DNA from 3 places in the Paenibacillus protaetiae genome. Region 1 is predicted to be linked to each of the others. Evidence: riboswitches for the same ligand, from Rfam matches in the RefSeq annotation. Region 1 holds a riboswitch; each other region holds the start of a gene.
What was found. Region 1 has a riboswitch for ZMP and ZTP ahead of ET464_RS16225 (TIGR01440 family protein). Riboswitches for the same ligand answer to the same signal wherever they lie in the genome.

Region 1 (6,383 bases):
CTTGCTTGCCCCGTTCATTTCCGGGGGTGGGTCCGGCAGCGGGGTGCTGTCGGATATGGCGGTTGATGTGCTGGTATCCAATCCGCCGTATATCCCTGCCGGCGATTTGCCGGGGCTGCAGCGCGAAGTGCGGGACTATGAGCCGCGGCTGGCGCTGGATGGCGGCCAGGACGGGCTGGACCCGTACCGCCGTATGGTGCAGCAGCTGCCATTGCTGAAGCAAATGCCGCGGATCGTCGCCTTCGAGCTGGGCATCCGCCAGGCGCAGCATGTAGCCGGTCTGCTGGAGGCGATGGGCTGCTGGAGCCAAATCCGGATCATACCGGATTACGCAGGCATTGACCGCCATGTGATGGCGGTCCGATAAACGAACAAGTTAATCATCCTTGAAACAGATGAAACAGATGGGCGGTTAGGCGGTTAGGATTCTCTCCGCCAAGCCGCCTTTTTTGCTTTCCGAGCCTGCTGTGCCCCCAGCTCCCGCTTTTGCCCTGCCTGGCTTCCCCGCATCATACCCTCCTCTAGCAATCTAGCAAAAAAATAATAGCCGCATCGTTTACGATGGTCATATGCGGGCATAATGACGGATAGAGACGTTCCGGAACGCAAGCGATGCGCACCGACGGGTGACGCGAGAGGAGCTTGTGTGAACATGATTTATACCCGTCCTTATTCCCGTTTTTATTTCCGTAAATCGTATGCTTATATCGTTTTTGCTCTTATTATGCTCGTGATGAGCTGGGAAGGTCTTAAAAATGATGCTGCCGTTATTCCTTCGTCTATTCCTGACCAAGCGATCCGCCTGCGGATCCTGGCCAATTCCGATACGCCTGTCGACCAGGCTGTGAAACGTGTTGTCCGTGATGAAGTTGTAGCCGCTATGGACGGCTGGGTTACGGAGCCTCAAACGATTGAAGAAGCCCGCCAAACGATCCGCAGCCATATGCCGGAGCTGGAGTCGATCGTGGCGGAAGTGCTGGAAAGCAGAGGATTTACGTACTCGTATCATGCCCAGCTGGGCGTCGTTCCTTTTCCAACCAAAATGTACGGCGATGAAGTATATCCGGCCGGCGATTACGAAGCGTTGTTAATTACGCTGGGCGAAGGCAAAGGGCAAAACTGGTGGTGCGTGCTGTTCCCGCCGTTATGTTTCATAGATGCGGTAACAGGCGAAGCGTCCGCTTCCGAAGCGGCGGCAACGCCTGCCGAAGATGCACAAGCTTCCCAGGCCGCTGCAGACAAGCCGTCTGCGGATGCGAAAAGTTCCAAGACCGACAGCGCCCAAACGGCTGGCAGCGTTAAGGCTGCTGATCAAGCGGGCGCCGGCCATGACGCCGCCAAGAATGCCGCAGCCGGACAAGGGGCTGAAGCGCCGCATGTGAAATTTTTTCTGGTCGAACTGATCGAGAAGCTGATTCACTGGTTAAAAGCGCTGTTTGCTTAATAGGGGCCGTCGGCGGTTTTGCCGGAAGCCTGGCATGGCATGGGTATGTTATAATAGATGCACCATATATGAAGAAGCTGAGGCATAGATGAAGAACAAAACGAAACGAACCAAAGTATGGCCGGTTACGCTGCCCGCAGACGTCCGGCAGCTGCAAGAAGCCGCCGATCTGCTCCGCAGCGGCGGCCTTGTCGCATTTCCGACGGAGACGGTATACGGGCTTGGAGCCGATGCCCGGAATACAGAGGCGATCCGGCAGGTTTTTGAAGCGAAGGGGCGCCCTTCGGACAATCCGTTAATTGTGCATATCGCAGACAAAAGCCAGCTGGATGCGCTTGTGCTCCCGTATCCGGAGCTGGCAGGCCGTCTGATGGACGCATTTTGGCCGGGGCCGCTTACGTTTGTGCTGCCTGTAATTCCGGGGGCGGTATCCCCGCTTGTAACCGCGGGGCTGGATACGGTAGGCGTCCGGATGCCGGATCATCCGGCTGCGCTGGCGCTGATCCGCCAGTCCGGCTGTCCGCTGGCCGGGCCAAGCGCCAATAAGTCGGGGCGTCCCAGCCCGACGGAAGCGGGGCATGTGCTGGACGATTTGGACGGCCGGATCGGCGGCGTCGTTGACGGAGGCGCCTGCGGCGTCGGGCTGGAGTCGACGGTGATCCAAATTACGGGCGAAGATGGCGTGCGCATCCTCCGTCCGGGCGGCATTACCCCGGAGCAGCTGGAGCAGGCGGCGCCGGGCGTCCGCATTGATGCCCCGACGGCAGCCGGCGAACAAACGGAAGCGCCGCGGTCGCCGGGCATGAAGTATACGCATTATGCGCCGCACGGCGAAATGGTGATCGTCTGCGGAGAGCCGTCCGCAGTGGCCGCTTGCATCCGCAAAGAAGCCGGGCTGGCCAAAGCGCGCGGGGAAACAACGGGCGTGCTTGCATTCGCGGAGCATGCCGCCGAATATGAAGCCGATGTCGTGCTTTCCTGCGGCAGCAAGCAGGAGCTGGGGCAAGCGGCAGCCGGACTTTACGCCTCTCTGCGGCATTTTGACGAAGCGGGCATCCAGCGCATTTGGGCCGAGGGCTGCCCGGAGGAAGGGCTCGGCCTTGCGCTTATGAACCGGCTGCGCAAAGCTGCCGGAGGGCAGGTTATACGAGTATAAGCGGGGTCATGTTTGCCTCCTTGTCCGCATATGTTTGGTTATGTACGGATGTGGACATGGGGGAGATGCGCATTGAACGGTCCAGAGATGGCCGCTGGCCAGTTGTTTACTTTGCTGCTTATGGCGGCCGCACTTGGGATGGATGCTTTTTCGCTGGGCATCGGAATCGGTCTGAGAGGCATACGGCTAAAGCATATTTTGCGGCTGAGCCTTATTATTGCATTGTTCCATGTGCTGATGCCGCTGGCAGGCATCTGGATGGGAAAGCTGGTTGGCGCTTTGCTGGGTCATATTGCAAGCATGGCGGCCGGCGCGCTTCTGCTGCTGCTTGGCGGGCATATGATTTACAACTCGCTGCGGGGCGAACAGGTCAGGCCGGTGGATACGCGGACCTTATGGGGCACGCTCGTGCTGGCGCTCAGCGTCAGCGTGGATTCGTTTTCGGTCGGCATATCGCTTGGCGTTTTTGCGGCTGATGTTGCCGTAACGGTGCTTGCCTTCGGTTTTTTCGGCGGGCTGATGTCCATTATGGGCTTGATGCTCGGCCGGCGGGCCGGCCGCAACCTTGGCGAGTATGGAGAGGCTTGCGGCGGTGCAATCTTGTTATTATTCGGCATACTGTTTATGATATGAGCATCTGACGATATCCGAGTATTTCTGACTATTTCGTTCAATCACAAAGGAGGTTTACCGGCATGAAGCGCATCTTGTTCGTCTGCACAGGCAATACGTGCCGTTCTCCTATGGCCGAGGCTTTATTGCGCAAGCTGGCGCAGGAGAGAGGCGTGCCGATTGAAGTCAAATCCGCAGGGGTGTCGACGATGGACGGGCTGCCTGTATCGCGCCATGCGGCGGAGGTGCTGCGCAAGCGCCGGATTGATCATGGCGGCAAATCAAATGCGCTTGATCCGGGTGCAGTGGAGTGGGCGGATCTGGTGCTGACGATGACAGCTTCGCATAAACGCAGTTTGCTGCAATGGTTTCCCGAGGCGGTAGAAAAAACCTATACCTTAAAGGAATTCGTCCATTTGGATGAAAGCACGCTAGCCGATATTGAAAAGCTGGAGCAGCTGTATACGGAGATGCATATGAAGCAGGCATTGGGCGGCCAGCTGACAGACGAGGAACGGTCGGAGCTGCTGCTGCTGGAGCGGAAAATACCAAGCTTTGATATTGCGGATCCGTTTGGCGGGCCGCTGGAGGAATATGACCGCTGCGCGCAAGAGATTGAAGCGGCTTTGCTGAAGCTGCTGGACCGGCTGGAAAAGTAGCGCATAGGGATATTTTGTTATGCTGTTTAGGCGGCAATGGATTGATTTTCAACGGAAGTTCAGCTATGATGGAAGTGCATAAACGGATATCCGATGTGACTGGCGACGGAAGTGGGTAACCACGGTGGAGCATCGGAACATACGGCCGGTCGCCTGGGCAAAGAGCAGCACGCTGAGTTAGCGTGTCTTGCTCTTTTTTCGTCTTTTGGGCCAGAATTAGGTATACTAAAGCTGTTTGATTTTGACTGATGCAGCATGCAGTAGTACCTGGTGTGCGGTCTCGGCGGAGAAGATCCGTAACCTTCACTTGCTGCATAAAACTTCGGACGTCACAGCATGCCGTAAAGGCAGACATAAGGAGTGGAGCGAAGTGGCTACAAGTTTGATATCCCATCAGGTGGAAACGATTGTCCGCGAACTGGCTGAGGCCGGCGGCCTGAAGGCCGGACAGCTGCTGGTTATCGGCACGAGCACAAGCGAAGTAAACGGCGGACGCATCGGCACCTCCGGTTCGGGGGATGTGGCGCAGCAAATCTTTGACGGCGTTGAAGCGGCGCGGCAACGGATTGGCTTTTATCCGGTATATCAATGCTGCGAGCATTTGAACCGGGCATTGGTGCTGGAGCGGGAAGCGGCCGAACGTTACGGGCTGGAGCTGGTTTCTGCCGTTCCGGTGCCGAAAGCGGGCGGATCAATGGCTTCGTACGCTTACAGGCATTTGCCGAATGCTTGCCTGGCGGAGACGGTTCAAGCTCATGCCGGAATCGATATTGGAGACACGTTTATCGGGATGCACTTGAAAAGAGTAGCGGTTCCCGTAAGGCCTTCGATATTGGAAATCGGCAAAGCGCATGTCACGATGGCCTACACAAGGCCAAAGCTGATCGGCGGCGAGCGGGCTGTTTATAAGCTGGAAGAGCTTTCTCAAAATCCGGATCAGCCCGGCGCATGTGACTAACGCGGACTTTTCTATGGAGATGAATGCAGCAGCGAGCAGAATACGCGGATTGCTGCAGGAACAATATGCATGAAACCGGGCAAATGTCGTCCAACTACACCAACCTTTAGGAGGATTATTCAAATGGAAAACCTGAGAAACCAAGATCCGGAAGTTTTGAAAGCAATGGGGCTTGAATTGCAGCGCCAGCGCGACAACATCGAATTAATCGCATCCGAGAACATTGTCAGCGAAGCGGTTATGGAAGCGATGGGTTCCGTGCTTACGAACAAATACGCGGAAGGCTATCCAGGCAAACGCTACTACGGCGGCTGCGAGCATGTAGACATCGTGGAGAACATTGCGCGCGACCGTGCGAAAGATATTTTCGGCGCCGAGCATGCGAACGTTCAGCCTCACTCCGGCGCACAAGCCAACCTTGCGGTATACCTGGCAGCGCTGAAACCTGGCGACACGGTGCTGGGCATGAACCTGGCGCATGGCGGCCACTTGACGCACGGCAGCCCGGTTAACGCATCCGGCCTTCTTTACAACTTCGTAGCTTACGGCGTTAACGAAAACACGTTCACGATCGACTACGAAGAAGTGCGCAAAGCGGCGTTTAAACACCGCCCTCGCCTGATCGTTGCCGGCGCAAGCGCATATCCGCGCATCATTGATTTTGAAAAACTCGGCCAAATCGCTCAAGACGTAGGCGCATTGTTCATGGTCGACATGGCGCATATCGCCGGTCTGGTTGCTGCAGGCCTGCATCCGAGCCCAGTGCCGCATGCACATTTTGTTACGACAACGACGCACAAAACGCTCCGCGGTCCTCGCGGCGGCATGATCCTCTGCCGTCAGCCTTGGGCGCAAGCGATTGATAAAGCAGTATTCCCTGGCACGCAAGGCGGACCGCTGATGCATGTCATCGCGTCGAAAGCCGTTGCGTTCGGCGAAGTGCTTCAGCCTTCGTTCAAAACTTACGCGCAAAACGTGATCAACAACGCAAAAGCGCTGGCGGACGGCCTTACGGAGCAAGGCATTAACCTCGTATCCGGCGGTACGGACAATCATCTGATGCTGGTTGATCTGCGCAACCTGAACATTACGGGTAAAGATGCTGAGCATGTACTGGATTCGGTTCAAATTACAGTGAACAAAAACGCGATTCCGTTTGATACGACAAGCCCGTTCATTACAAGCGGTATCCGCATCGGCACGCCGGCTGCAACATCCCGCGGCATGGATGAAAAAGCAATGAAAACAATCGCTGAAATTATCGCCATGACATTGAAAAATCCAAAGGATGAAGCAGTGCTTGCCAAAGCGCGCGGCATGGTTAGCGATTTGACGGCACAATATCCGCTGTATCCGAAATTGAACTACTAATTTATAGCGGCTTCCGCCAAAGGGTGTCCCGCAGGTTATCTTCCGATAACTTGCGGGACACCCTTTTTGCATTCGCTTGTTTTTGTTTAATCGAGAGGAGTATAACGGGGTCTGGCAGGTAGCATAATAAGCTTGCTTCCGGCATGTTTGGTATCCGTTCTTTTTTAAGGGAACTGATGGAAT
Region 2 (6,383 bases), 1.0 Mb from region 1:
GAATAAAGGACGAGTCCACCCGTACATATCCCCGTTCCGCCAACTGCTGGTCCAGCCCCTCCGGCTGCACAAACGGCGTAATTTTAAAAATAGCAGGCTGCTGCTGGCTGGCATACAGTTCTTCGCAGGCGGCAATTTTGGCGGCCGTATCCAAGGAAGAGCCAAAGATGGGGCTGACCGAATTGGACCTTTTGGTATAACCTTCGGCAAAACGAAGCAGCCAGCCGTCATACAGCAAGGCCGATAAAGCCGGCCATTGATTTAATGCCAGCTCTTCCACGTGTTTCAGTTCCATCATCGTTTATTCCTTCCATTCAATATAATGAATAACAATACAATATTATTTTTCTTGTTGCCGCCGTCAAAAGTTTTAAAAAAACTAGAAACTAATCCAGCAAACGGTGCGTCTAAAAAGTGTCGGTTTCAGTTGGGCGGAGATAACGGAATGATTCGAGATTGAGGGAGAATGAAGATGAGGAAAAAGGCAGTCGGACTGGTGTGCGGAATTGCGCTTGCCTGCGCGTTGGTTATTTATGCGGATAATCTATTGAAACAAATTTTGTTTCAGGCCAGTTACGAGTTTAAAGGGATGGAAAGCGAACTCCCCTTCCATTCGGATGCCAATGAAGTGGCGCCCTCTTTCCATCACGCGAGATCCAGCCCGTATCACGCCGGCGAAAGCAGCTACTCCAGCTTGCCTATCGTAACCCCAGCCGGTGGAATTCCGGCTGATGCGAGCACAGCCATCGCAACACCGGTCAGCGCGGCTTCGGCCGATGTGAACTAGGTCATCGCCCCCGGCCGGAGGAATCCCGGCTGATGCTCGACAGCGATCGCAACGCCTGCCAGCGTAAATCCAGCCGCTCCGGCACAGTTGCAGCGCTTATTCGTTCATACGTTTACGGACAACAGCCAGCAGGCTGTTTTTTTGCGCTTCCATTTGGCGGATGAGCGAATCGGCTTGCGTGAAGCAGCGGCTGCGCTCCCCTTCATCCTTGATTTGCGGTAAATTGATTTCGACCGTCAGCAATGCAGACTGCGCGGCTGCTTCAAGCATAAGGACACCGATGCCAAGATCAGAGATGACGTTGGCATTCGCAATCTCGGCGATCGTGCCGGCAACGGCGATCCCTCCGGCACAGGCCTCCAGCAGGCGGAGCGGGACAGCGATCGCACCGGCTGCTGCTTGCTGCAGCGCCTGCTTGCGGAGGAGCTTCTGCTCCTCCGTTTCTTTCGGCAGCTTTAATGCGGCCATATATGCATCAAATGCAGTGATGTCGTCCCCCATCAACTGCTCGCATTCCGCCGTCAAGGCGTTCATTTTCGCAAGAGCGGCGTCCATCTGCGGTTTTACTTCGGCGAATTTGCTGCTTTGCGACAAGCTGCCGACCATCGCGGTCATGGCCGCGCCTAGCGCAGCGGCAACAGCGGCGATGCTCCCGCCGCCTGGCGTCGGGCTTGCGCTTCCAGCTTCCTTAAGGAAGCTGCGAATCGATTGATCAAACGAAATGGGCGTACTCATAGTTAACATTCCTTTCGGTTTGCAGCTGAATGGCTTTCAGCAGGTTTTCGAACAGAACGGCAGTCGTAAGCGTGCCGACTCCGCCCGGCACAGGGGAATAGGCAGCGGCATGCTGCCCGGCATCCGCCGCAACGTCGCCAACGATGGAGCCGTCCGCCGTCTCGTTAATGCCTGCGTCGATCAGCACAAGACCCGGATGGACCATCTCTTTCGTTACGGTGCCGGGATTGCCGACCGCAACAAAGGAAATAGCCGCCTGCTTTAGATGCGGCGTAAGGTCCGGCGTATACGCATGGCATACCGTCACGGTTGCGTGTTCCCGCTGCAGCAAATGGAACAGCGGCAGGCCGACCGTTCGGCCGCAGCCGACCAAGGTCACGTTAACGCCTTCCAGCTTATGGCCGTAATGCTTCACCAGCTTGATGCACGCTTGCGGCGTGGCCGGGTACAAGCCGGCGGCTCCCGTCACGGTCGCCAGCTTGTTGGCAGGCGTTACGCCGTCCACGTCTTTCGTTGGCGCAATCGCAGCTTCAATCGTGCCGGGATTCAAATGTTTCGGCAGCGGCAGCTCCAGCATAATGCCATGCACATCCGGGTTCTCGTTTAACCGGCTGATGCACTGAAGCAGCTCCGCTTCGGATACGTCCGCTTTAAAGCTATGCAGCTCAAAGGATATGCCCAGCTTGCCTGCAGTTTTCCGTTTCGCTTCCGCGTAATAAGCCGAAGCCGGGTCGCCCTCCACCAGCAGAGTAGCGATACGCGGCGTGATCCCCTGTCTTTTCCAGTCTGCCACTCCGTGTTTTATCGTTTCATATACGGCTTCCGCCGCTTCCTTGGCTTTGTATATGTCCGCCATGTTTCATCCATCTCCTTGTTGAGCGATTGATAACCTCCGGATAAATAAAAAAAGCATTCGCATGCCTCGTCTATGGCAGACGTAGGCCACGCAAATACTTTCCCCAGGCGAACGGCACGATCAAGCCGTATGCTTCCTTGTGGTTGATTCCACTTTCATCGCCAGTCGCATACCGCTGTTATTTCTTTTATTGTACCCGTTCAAGAGGGGCTTCTTCAAGCCATTTTCGTTCTGTACTCACAAAACGGGCGTATTTATCTATACATACAATAAAAGGAATGAGCAGTGTGCAGCGTTCTGCACAGAGAGGGGAGCTGGACCGATGGGATTATATGCCCGTATAACGCCGTTTGCAAACGAACCGTTAACTGATTTTACGCAAGAGCATCACCGGAAGGCGATGGAAGCTGCGATTGCGCAGGTAAAAACCGGCTTCGGGCGGCAATATCCGCTGCTGATTGGTTCCGAACGTATCGTGACGGAGGACCACATCGTCTCCATCAACCCGGGCAACCTGGATGAAGTGGTTGGTTATGTCAGCAAAGCCGATGTGGGGCTGGCGGAAAAAGCGATGCAAACGGCGCTTGCCGCGTTCGAAAGCTGGCGGAAAACTCCCGCAAGGGAGCGGGCGGAATATTTGCTGCAGGCGGCAAAGCGGATGCGCGAGCGCAAGCATTTGTTCTCGGCGGTGATGGTGCTGGAATCCGGTAAAAACTATGCGGAAGCCGATGCGGATACGGCGGAAGCGATTGATTTTATGGAATTTTACGCCCGGGAAATGATGAGGCTGGAGGGCATTAACGAGACGCTTCCTTTAACGGCGGTGCTGGGCGAGGTCAACAAAGTGAATTATATTCCGCTTGGCGTAGGCGTAATTCTGCCGCCGTGGAATTTTCCGAATGCGATCTGCACCGGCATGACGTGCGCAGCGATTGTGACGGGCAACACCGTGCTGCTGAAGCCGTCCTCGCAGTCTGCTATTGTGGCTTACCACTTTGCGGAGCTGATGAAGGAGGTTGGCCTGCCGGACGGCGTTCTGAATTTTATTCCGGGCAGCGGCGCGGAAATCGGCGATTATTTAACGTCTCATCCGCGCACCCGTTTTGTCAGCTTTACCGGCTCCAAGGAGGTTGGCCTTCATATTAACGCGCTTGCCGCGCAGACGGCGGAGGGCCAAATCTGGATCAAACGCGTCATTGCCGAGATGGGCGGCAAGGATGGGATTGTTGTCGACGAAACGGCGGATCTGGATGCGGCGGCGCAAGCAATCGTGACGTCGGCTTTTGGCTACCAGGGGCAAAAATGCTCCGCCGGCTCGCGTGCATTTATTGTAGAGGCGGTGTACGACCAGGTGGTGGAAAAAGCAGCCGCGCTTACCCAAAAGCTGGAGATTGGCCTGCCGGAGCGTAATTACCGGATTGGGCCGGTTATTGACCAAAGCTCCTATACGCGGATTCTCCGTTATATCGACATCGGCAAAACGGAAGGGAAGCTCATTGCCGGCGGTGGCAAAGCGGCAGGGAACGGTTATTATATCGAGCCGACGATATTTGCGGATGTGGACGGCAAAGCTCGCATTATGCAGGAGGAGATTTTTGGCCCGGTGCTGGCGATGGGCAAAGCCAAAGATTATAAGGAGGCAATCGCTTTATTCAACGATACGGAATACGGCCTTACCGGGTCTTTTTTTTCCGCTGACGAGGGTCGTATTGCCGAAGCGCTTGAAGAGATGCACTGCGGCAATTTATATATTAACCGCAAATGTACGGGCGCGCTGGTTGGCGCTCATCCGTTTGGAGGCTTTAATATGTCCGGCACGGATTCGAAAGCCGGAGGTTATGATTATTTGCTGCTGTTTACGCAAGCCAAGGCGCTTTCCCGGAAGCTGTAAGCAGGAACGTCTTACCGGCTGTATGCGGCTGTGCGCCGTCATTTGCAGTCCCCGCACCCCTTTGCAGCAAGGGCAGCGGGGACTTTTGGTGCGTCTTGAACCCCGCAAGACGGATTGCGGGATTCACAATCTACCATTTCGTTCCAAACTGAATACCGAACAATTCCGGTAATGCTGGTAACCTTTTGCAGGCAGCTTGCGTTAAGAGGATGAGGTGATTGGTATGAAAAAAACCTTCATGCTGTTAGGGATAGCAGCCTGCATAATTCTGGCCGCCTGCTCCAGCGAATCCTCGCATTCAGAGGTGAAAGCGGCCAACGTTCCAGCTGGCCCGTCTGACCTGGAGCATCAGCTTGCCCCCCTTCGGGACGATCATTCCGTAACCCTATCAAGCGAGCAAAAATCGTACGCATTTGCATCCGTGAAATGGGACAATGTGATTTACCGGATAACAGCGGAGACGGTGCTGAATGTTAGCGAGAAGCTGGGGGAAATTGCGGAGCGCCACTCGGAGGAACGACTGGAGGAAGGCGCAAGATCCTCCAACACGTTTCCCGCGGGTACGGAAGTGTGGTCGATTCCCGGCACAAGCCCAAGCGCAGCGCTTGCTGTCAAAAGCGGGAACAGCTATGTGAAAATTGTTGCTGACACGCCTTGATTTAGCGGTTCATCAGATAGGATATAACAAAAGAAACAACCATCAGGGCAATGACCGTATAAAAGAAATAGCCAAACCAGCGAAGCGGCTTTGGCATCTGATTCAGATTCGCTTTTTGGCTTGGGGCGCCCATAATGTTCCGGTAATGGTCAGTGGCATCGTTAAAAACAGGCACTTCCGAACGGCTCGCAGCGGTTTCCGTATGCAGGGCCGTCTTTTTTTCAAGTTCAGACGGTTCGGACAAGGAGCCTTCAGCTGTTAAATGCTGCTGCTCCCCTTGCCCTTGGTTAAATCCTGTATCATTATTGTGTCCGTTATCGCTCATCGGATCTCCTCCTTTTGCCCATATTTCCATAATAACCCACGATGCGCGTGAAAGGTAACTTTTTTGCCGTCGCTACATATTTCCTTTGCTTCTGAGGATAATAAACAGATGAAGGTTATGGCAAAAGAAAGAGCAGTCGCCTGAATAGGCGCGGCAAAAAAAGGGGTGGAGACGATGAAGCGGCTGCGAGTCGCCGTTGCTTTGCTGTCCATGCTTGTGATGATTGGCCAAATGCCGGCGGTTTATGCGGACGGCGCTTTTCATTTTGGGTTTAAAAAAAGCGTAAAAGGCCAGCTTCCTTCTATTGATGAAGAAGGGTTCAAAGAGCTGCTCGCCAAATACGGCGCTGTGTTTACAGGGGATGTAAGCTCGAAGGAGCTGTATTTGACGTTCGACAACGGTTATGAAAACGGCTATACGGCCAAAATTTTGGACGTGCTGAAGGCAAAGCAGGTGTCGGCGATTTTTTTTGTAACCGGCCATTACATTAAAACCGAGCCGGAGCTGCTGAACCGGATGGTCAAGGAAGGGCATCTGATCGGCAACCATTCGTGGAGCCATCCGGATATGAGCCAAATTCCGCGCGAGCAGATCCGGGCCGAGCTGGATAAAGTGAAAAATGGCGTTACCGCTGTGACCGGCCAGCAGACGATGACCTACTTGCGTACGCCGCGCGGCATTTTTAATGAACGGTCGCTGGCCGTCAGCAAGGAAATGGGCTATACGAACGTGTTCTGGTCGATTGCGTACAAGGACTGGGATACCGCCATGCAGAGAGGGGCGGATTTTGCTTACCGGAGCGTCATGTCCCAGCTTCATCCGGGTGCGGTTATTTTGCTGCATTCGGTGTCGAAGGACAATGCGGAGGCGCTGGGGCGCATTATTGATGATGCAAGAGCGCAAGGATATGTGTTTAAAAGCTTGGATGAGATGAAAGCTCATACGCCGGAGGCGTAACGGGCTCCTTGCGACAGGCTGCTTCCAGTACCATGCATGTGCAGGTTCGGTGACATATGAAACAAGAAGCTTGCTAGGCCGCATAAGCCTTGCAAGCTTCTTTTTTGCGGAACGGCAGGCTTGGTCTTGTTATCCGCATAGCCTGCGCCCGGTCCGGCTGCCCTGCTGTAAGCA
Region 3 (6,383 bases), 1.9 Mb from region 1:
GCTCCCTTGACCAGTGTATACGCCGTCTACCACTTGTCCGCGAATATGCACATCTTGTGCAATGACGGATGTTTGGTCAAAATACACTTGCGTAGACTCGCCGGTTTGCGTATCCACGATCGTTACGCTGCCCGGAGCGTCTTCCTCCAGCACGCCCGTACGAGGCTCGGCTTCATCGGCCGTCAGCACGTAACGTCCGTCGGAGGTCGTCGTAATCATATCCGGCTGAACGCCCGCCGTGTACGATGCCTTTAAATCCCCTTCATAATCCAGCGCCAAAATTTTGCCTTTCACAGCCGGATCGGCAGCTTGTACAGCTGCATAAACCCGCTTGGTTGCGTAGTCGACAACAACGCTTGTCAAATCGCCGAACGTAAAACCTCCCGTCTCGGACAGTTGTTTAACCGGTACGCTTTTTTCCTTCTCCAGCTGTCCGTTATCCGTGTCCAGGCTGACAATATCTAGGCTTGGCGGATTGGCAGAACCGTTCACCAAATAAAATTTTTGATTTTCTTTATTATATTTTACAATTTCGGCAACGCCGCCATCCGGATTCGTGGTACCGACGGCATATTCGGCGATTTTCGTAATGTTTAGTGTATCTTTGAAGCTTTGAATGGCAGCGCGGCTTATGTTCAGATCAAACGATTTGGTCACTTGGATGGAAGAATCTTCGGCGTCCGTTGCAGTAACCGTTACCTTAACATTGGACGCTTCTGCTGTTGGCGTACCGCTGATGATGCCGCCGCTCGTGATGGACAATCCCTCCGGCAGCCCGTCCGCTTCATACGTATACGAGCCGTATCCGCCAACCGTTTCCATTACTGCTTCATAGGTCTGGTTCACGTAACCGGAAGGCAATGACGGTGTCACAATAGACAGCCATACGCCGTCTTCGCCGTCATGCGGTTCGTACGTTGCAAGCTTGTCCGGAGCCGGTTTTTCATAATCAATTTGTTCGAAATCCTGCTTGTTATTGTCCGTATCCTGGAAGCTGGTGCGGCGAACCGCTTTTTTCTTGGAGGTGCCTTCCGCCGAACCGGATGGAGAGGCTGTCTCGTAGCCATCTATTTTACTGCCCGGATCATTGCTGCCTGTACCTAGCATGTCGACATATCCCGCAGGCTTCGGCTCTGCTGCGAATGGATTTTTAAGACTGTTATCCAGCGGAGTCTGGTTGCTCATCAGCACAACCTTTAACCCTTTATTATTGATATATTGATCCCACTGCTGATCGCCTCTGCCCATCAAATCCAATGTTGGCGCAGCGGCTCCTGTCGGATGGGCAACTACAAGATAAGACGACTTCGCTTTAATGACGCCTGTAAGCTTCAGCATGCTCCAGCTGCCTGTCGCGCCGGTTTTGTAATCACTGCCCGGATCCGCATATTGGATCGACCAGCCATTAAGATCCACGTCTTCATCCGTCGGATTATACAGCTCGATAAAACCGTTCGTGGCATACGTATCATCAGCCCGTTTTAATCCGCCGCCGTAAACCTGGTTAATGATAATGTGCGGAACGCTGACATTGTATATGCCATCCGTATCGTAGGGTACGCCCAACTGAGGCGCTGACGGTGCTTCTCCCTCTGCCGCTGCCGCTATACCAGTAAGCATCGTACCGACAGAAAGCTGCACAGCCATCGCGACCGACACGATTTTTTTCGTTTTTGCCGATTTCAAGTTTCAATCACTCCTTCATTCGTTTGATTTATAGTGTAGTTTAAGGAGAAATTGTTTGTCCTTTGTTAACACAGGCGTTAATTTTTAGTAAAATTTAACATTTATTTGGGTGTATCAAGCAATAAGACCTGCTTCCAAAGCCAGAGCATATCCGATGAAATGCAATTCCCCTCCTTGAAACGTTAGAACCGGTCCCCCCTATCGGGAGAACCGGTTCTACTTATCATGGAGATTACCTATTCGATTGCAGCCGTATAATACGGGTAATCCATCATTGCTTGTATTTGGCGGGCGGCCGACGAACCATATAACCGTTCAACAAAAAACAAACCCAAATCAATTGATGCCGACACGCCGCCGCCTGTAAATATATGGCCGTCCTGTACATATCTTTCCCGGCTTACCTGCCCGCAATAAGGCTCCAGCAAGTCGTAGGCGCTGGAATTGGTCGTCGCCGTCTTGCCGGCCAGAAAACCTGCAGCCCCAAGCAGCAGCGCCCCTGTACAGACGGATACTTTGTAAGGCGCATTCGCTGCGGTCTGAAGCCATGCAACAAAAGCCTCGTCGAACCGGAGCTGCCTCGTGGCCATACCGCCGGGCACAAATACAACATCGTAGCCGGACAAGTCCGGAAGCACTTCGTCCATCTGCAGCTTAAGCCCTTTGTCGTCCGTAATCTGCGGTTTATCCGAGCAAAACGCCCACGATAATTCAGCCTGCAATATACGAAGCCGCGTTACCGCATCATAAAACCCGATAAAATCCAGCGTCGTCATTCCGTCGAACAATACAAATGCAACCTTCATCCCAGCCACCTGACCTTTCTTCGAATGAAATAAAAAAAGTATTTGACCGTTAGTTCGGTCAAATACTTTCGCCCAGGCGTACGGCAATTAGACATATGTGCTCCCCCGCGGTATTCCGCGTTACGCCAGTTACACATACCAAATATTTACTTCTATTATAGGCGGGGAACCGTCTCCGCATCAATAGGGATTTAAAAGTTATTTTACAAGCCGGAAGGTTTGAACCGCAGTATCGCGGCTGTTCGGCCCGACATGCACCTCAAAGAGCCCTGCATCGCTTGCAAAAGTCAAATCGGAATGATAATAACGAAGCTGTTCCTCTGTCAGCGTGAATTGTACATCGGCCGATTCGCCAGGCTCCAGCTTCAGCTTGCGATAGCCTTTCAGCTCTTTTAACGGACGAACCACTTCACCGGCCAAATCACGAACGTAAAGCTGAACCACTTCTTCACCGGCCGTCTTTCCCGCGTTGGTCACCTGCACCGATACCGTCAGCTTGTCCGTCTCGCCCATCTCGGCTGCGGAGATCGCCAGATCGCCATATGCGAACTCCGTATAGCTAAGCCCAAAGCCAAAAGGAAATAAAGGCGCGTTAGGAATATCCAAATATTTCGAGACATACCGCTGGTCTGCATTCGCCGGCGTAAGCGGACGGCCCGTATTGTATGAATTATAATATACCGGAACCTGTCCGACCGAATAAGGGAATGACATCGTCAGACGCCCGGCCGGATTCACGCTGCCGTACAGCACATCGGCTATCGCATTGCCGCCTTCCGTGCCCGGATACCACGCTTCCAGCACCGCATCCGCAACATCAATAATGCCGTGAAGATCAAGCGGACGTCCGTTAAACAAGACGGCGACAACCGGTTTGCCCAGCTGCTGCAGCCGGTATGCCAGCTGCAGCTGTACTTCCGGCAGGCGTATATCCGACCGGCTGCCGGCTTCTCCGCTCATCTCGGAAGCTTCGCCCAGCGCGAGCACAATTACATCCGCGTCTTGTGCAGCGAGGATCGCTTGCTGCGCCTGCGCTTCAGTGCCGCTTGTAATGCCGCAGCCCTCTGCAACGGCGATGCGGGAAACATCCGTTTTGCCGGCCAGCCCGGCGAACAGCTGAACCGCTTCATCTTGGGAGCCCCATATCGACCACGGCCCCAACACATCTCCGCTTTGCGCGAATGGGCCGATCAGCGCTATTTTCTGCTCCGCCCGCAGCGGCAGCACGTTTTCATTTTTAAGCAAAACGCATGACTTGGCCGCTATTTCCCGTGCCGCTTGGCGGTGCTCATCGCATAAAATGATTTCCTTCTCGCGCTGCTCGTCCGCACCTCGGAACGGGTTGTCGAACAAGCCAAGCTTGTCCTTCAGCTGCAGTACGCGCAGCACCGATTCATTGATCCATTCCTCATCCACTTGGCCGGATTGCACAAGCTCCTTTAACGACTGAGCGTAACAAGAACTCATCATTTCCATATCGACGCCCGCTGCAATCGCTTTGTGCGCCGCTTCCGCGTTATCCTCCGCTGCGCCGTGCGGAATCATTTCCTGAACAGCGCCCCAGTCCGAAATCAGGACGCCGTCGAATCCCCATTCCTCACGAAGCAAATCGCGCATCAGCTTGCGGTTTCCGGTAGCCGGAATGCCGTCGACAACGTTAAACGAAGTCATGACGAGCTCGCAGCCTTCCTCCAGCGCCGCTTTATAGGCCGGCAAATAAGACTCGCGAAGCTGCCGCTCTGACATGTTGACCGTGTTGTAATCACGGCCGCCTTCCGCTGCGCCATATGCAGCAAAGTGCTTTACGCATGCCGCCATGCGGTCCGTGTCGCCGGTCAGATCGCTGCCTTGGAAGCCCCGCACGAACGCCCGCGCAAATTCGCTGTTCAAATACGGGTCTTCGCCCGTCGATTCCATCACGCGCCCCCAGCGCGGGTCCCGCACCAAATCCGCCATCGGCGCAAATGTGACATGGATGCCCGCTACCGAAGATTCCTTCGCCGCAATCGCGGCGCTGCGCTCGGCGAGCTCCATATCCCACGAGCTGGCTAACCCAAGCGATACGGGGAAAATCGTCCGGTAGCCGTGAATAATATCCGCCATCAGAATAAGCGGAATGCCCAGCCGGTTGTTCTTCATATATTGTTCCTGCAAAGCAATCGTTTCTTTGGCGCCGACTGCGCTAAGGACAGAGCCGACATTCCACACCGCTTCCGGATTTAAGCCCATCGAAGCAAGCGGGCCTGTCAAATTCGCATCATTGTCGTTCAAAAAGTTAGGCGTAAGCTGCACAAGCTGCGCAATTTTCTCATCCAGCGTCATCTGCGCCAGCAAATCGGTAAGAGATCGTTTCGTCACCGTGTTCGTCCTCCAACATAATTTTGGCATTAATCTCCTTATTATACCGGACTCTAACAGCAGCTAATAGAAATGAGATTGCTATAATCGTATCCGATTTTGTCCAGCTTTCCTGCACGGCGTCAGCTTTAACGCGTCAGAGCCATCTGCATTTGCTGGCAGAAGTGACCGGCTTTCAAGTTGCCGGGCTTTCAGCACAAGCTCCGTACCTGTCAGTTCTCCTGCCGTATGGCGTACAGCTTGCGGTAAGCGGTTGGCGTCATGCCTTCATGCTCCATAAAACGTTTGTTGAAATAGCTCGCATTCGGATACCCCGCCTCTTCCGCGATTTGCCCGATGGCGGCATCTTTCCGTTCCAGCAGCCATTGCTTGGCGGCCTGCAGCCTGCAGCGCGTAATAAATTCCATAGGCGTCATGCGCATCGCCGCACGGAACAGCTTGCAAAAATAATAAGGCGTAACGCCCAGCCTCTCCGCCCACTCCTCCAGTACAAACGGCTTTGCCGCTTCCTGCTGCATGAGCGGGAGCAGCTCCATCATCCGCTCCCCCGCCGCAACCGATTTGCCTTCCTTAAGCACCGCCGCTTGCTCGACAAACAGCGTAATAAGTGCGTAGGTGAGCAGCGACAGCTGGGCCGGACGAAGCATCCGGTACGTTTCCGCTTCAGCCAGCAGCCTTTCATGCGCCTCTTCCCATAACGCTGGCTGCCTCACCTTCCACAGCGGGCTTTGGTTCAAGCCTTGCTCAAGCAAATAATCGCGCAGCCCCGTTCCCCCGTAAAAATGAAACCATCGCACATCCCACGGCTCATCCTGGCTGCTGTAATACACCTGCTTTTGCAACGGGAAATAGAGCACCGCCTCGCCTGCGCGAAGCTCATGCCGTGTGCCTTCCAGCTCCACGTATCCTTTGCCGGAAACGACATAATGAATATTGAAATTGTTCAGCGCCCCTGCTTCCCGGTATACATCATGCTCGGGATACTCCGAATAATGACCAACTGACTCGGGAAAGCAAAAATACGGCATCCGGGGAAGCGACAGAAGCAAGCTTTGGCGAATCATCCAAGCACCTCTTTATATCACAATATTGTTTTAATCTTTTGCAAAATATTATCATTTCCAAATCAAAATCGATACCCTATAATCGCAATATAATCATAATAGGCTTTACTGTTCAACCCTACCGGACAGCACACAATGATGAATCCGATTAATGTTAAGGAGGCATGTGCTTCATGGAGTATTTGAATGTAGTTGGCTTGGATAAACCGGTATCCCGTTTGATGAAAGGTTCGGATTATTTCGTTCACGAGCGTTATGAGAAAGCGGCGGCCAATATGGACCAGTTTTTTGCCGTTGGCGGCAATGCGGTCGACACGGCCCATGTCTATACCGGCGGGCAAAGCGAAGAAGTAATCGGACGATATTTGGAAGAACGCGGCAACCGGGATGAGTGGGTGATTTTGACCAAAGGGGCGCACCATGACGAACATGGTCCGCGTGTGAATGCCGATGCGATCCGCCGCGATAT

Region 2: linked by a shared signal. The riboswitch ahead of ET464_RS11670 (bifunctional 5,10-methylenetetrahydrofolate dehydrogenase/5,10-methenyltetrahydrofolate cyclohydrolase) and the one ahead of ET464_RS16225 (TIGR01440 family protein) in region 1 are both predicted to bind ZMP and ZTP.
Region 3: linked by a shared signal. The riboswitch ahead of ET464_RS05250 (DJ-1/PfpI family protein) and the one ahead of ET464_RS16225 (TIGR01440 family protein) in region 1 are both predicted to bind ZMP and ZTP.

What each region holds. Positions count from the first base shown of each region.
Region 1 covers NZ_CP035492.1:3,503,826-3,510,208, forward strand. The annotation lists gene ET464_RS16200 (N5-glutamine methyltransferase family protein) at 1-367, shown strand, start outside; gene spoIIR (stage II sporulation protein R) at 653-1,444, shown strand; gene ET464_RS16210 (L-threonylcarbamoyladenylate synthase) at 1,533-2,600, shown strand; gene ET464_RS16215 (manganese efflux pump MntP) at 2,688-3,233, shown strand; gene ET464_RS16220 (low molecular weight protein arginine phosphatase) at 3,296-3,871, shown strand; ZMP/ZTP riboswitch at 3,957-4,037, shown strand; gene ET464_RS16225 (TIGR01440 family protein) at 4,242-4,829, shown strand; gene ET464_RS16230 (serine hydroxymethyltransferase) at 4,953-6,200, shown strand.
Region 2 covers NZ_CP035492.1:2,499,240-2,505,622, reverse strand. The annotation lists gene ET464_RS11685 (GNAT family N-acetyltransferase) at 1-298, opposite strand, end outside; gene ET464_RS11680 (hypothetical protein) at 473-787, shown strand; gene ET464_RS11675 (cyclodeaminase/cyclohydrolase family protein) at 884-1,522, opposite strand; gene ET464_RS11670 (bifunctional 5,10-methylenetetrahydrofolate dehydrogenase/5,10-methenyltetrahydrofolate cyclohydrolase) at 1,500-2,378, opposite strand; ZMP/ZTP riboswitch at 2,473-2,557, opposite strand; gene pruA (L-glutamate gamma-semialdehyde dehydrogenase) at 2,701-4,269, shown strand; gene ET464_RS11660 (hypothetical protein) at 4,493-4,927, shown strand; gene ET464_RS20330 (hypothetical protein) at 4,929-5,252, opposite strand; gene pdaA (delta-lactam-biosynthetic de-N-acetylase) at 5,427-6,209, shown strand.
Region 3 covers NZ_CP035492.1:1,175,810-1,182,192, forward strand. The annotation lists gene ET464_RS05245 (choice-of-anchor I family protein) at 1-1,686, opposite strand, end outside; gene ET464_RS05250 (DJ-1/PfpI family protein) at 1,923-2,492, opposite strand; ZMP/ZTP riboswitch at 2,556-2,635, opposite strand; gene bglX (beta-glucosidase BglX) at 2,691-4,880, opposite strand; gene ET464_RS05260 (helix-turn-helix transcriptional regulator) at 5,063-5,914, opposite strand; gene ET464_RS05265 (aldo/keto reductase) at 6,088-6,383, shown strand, end outside.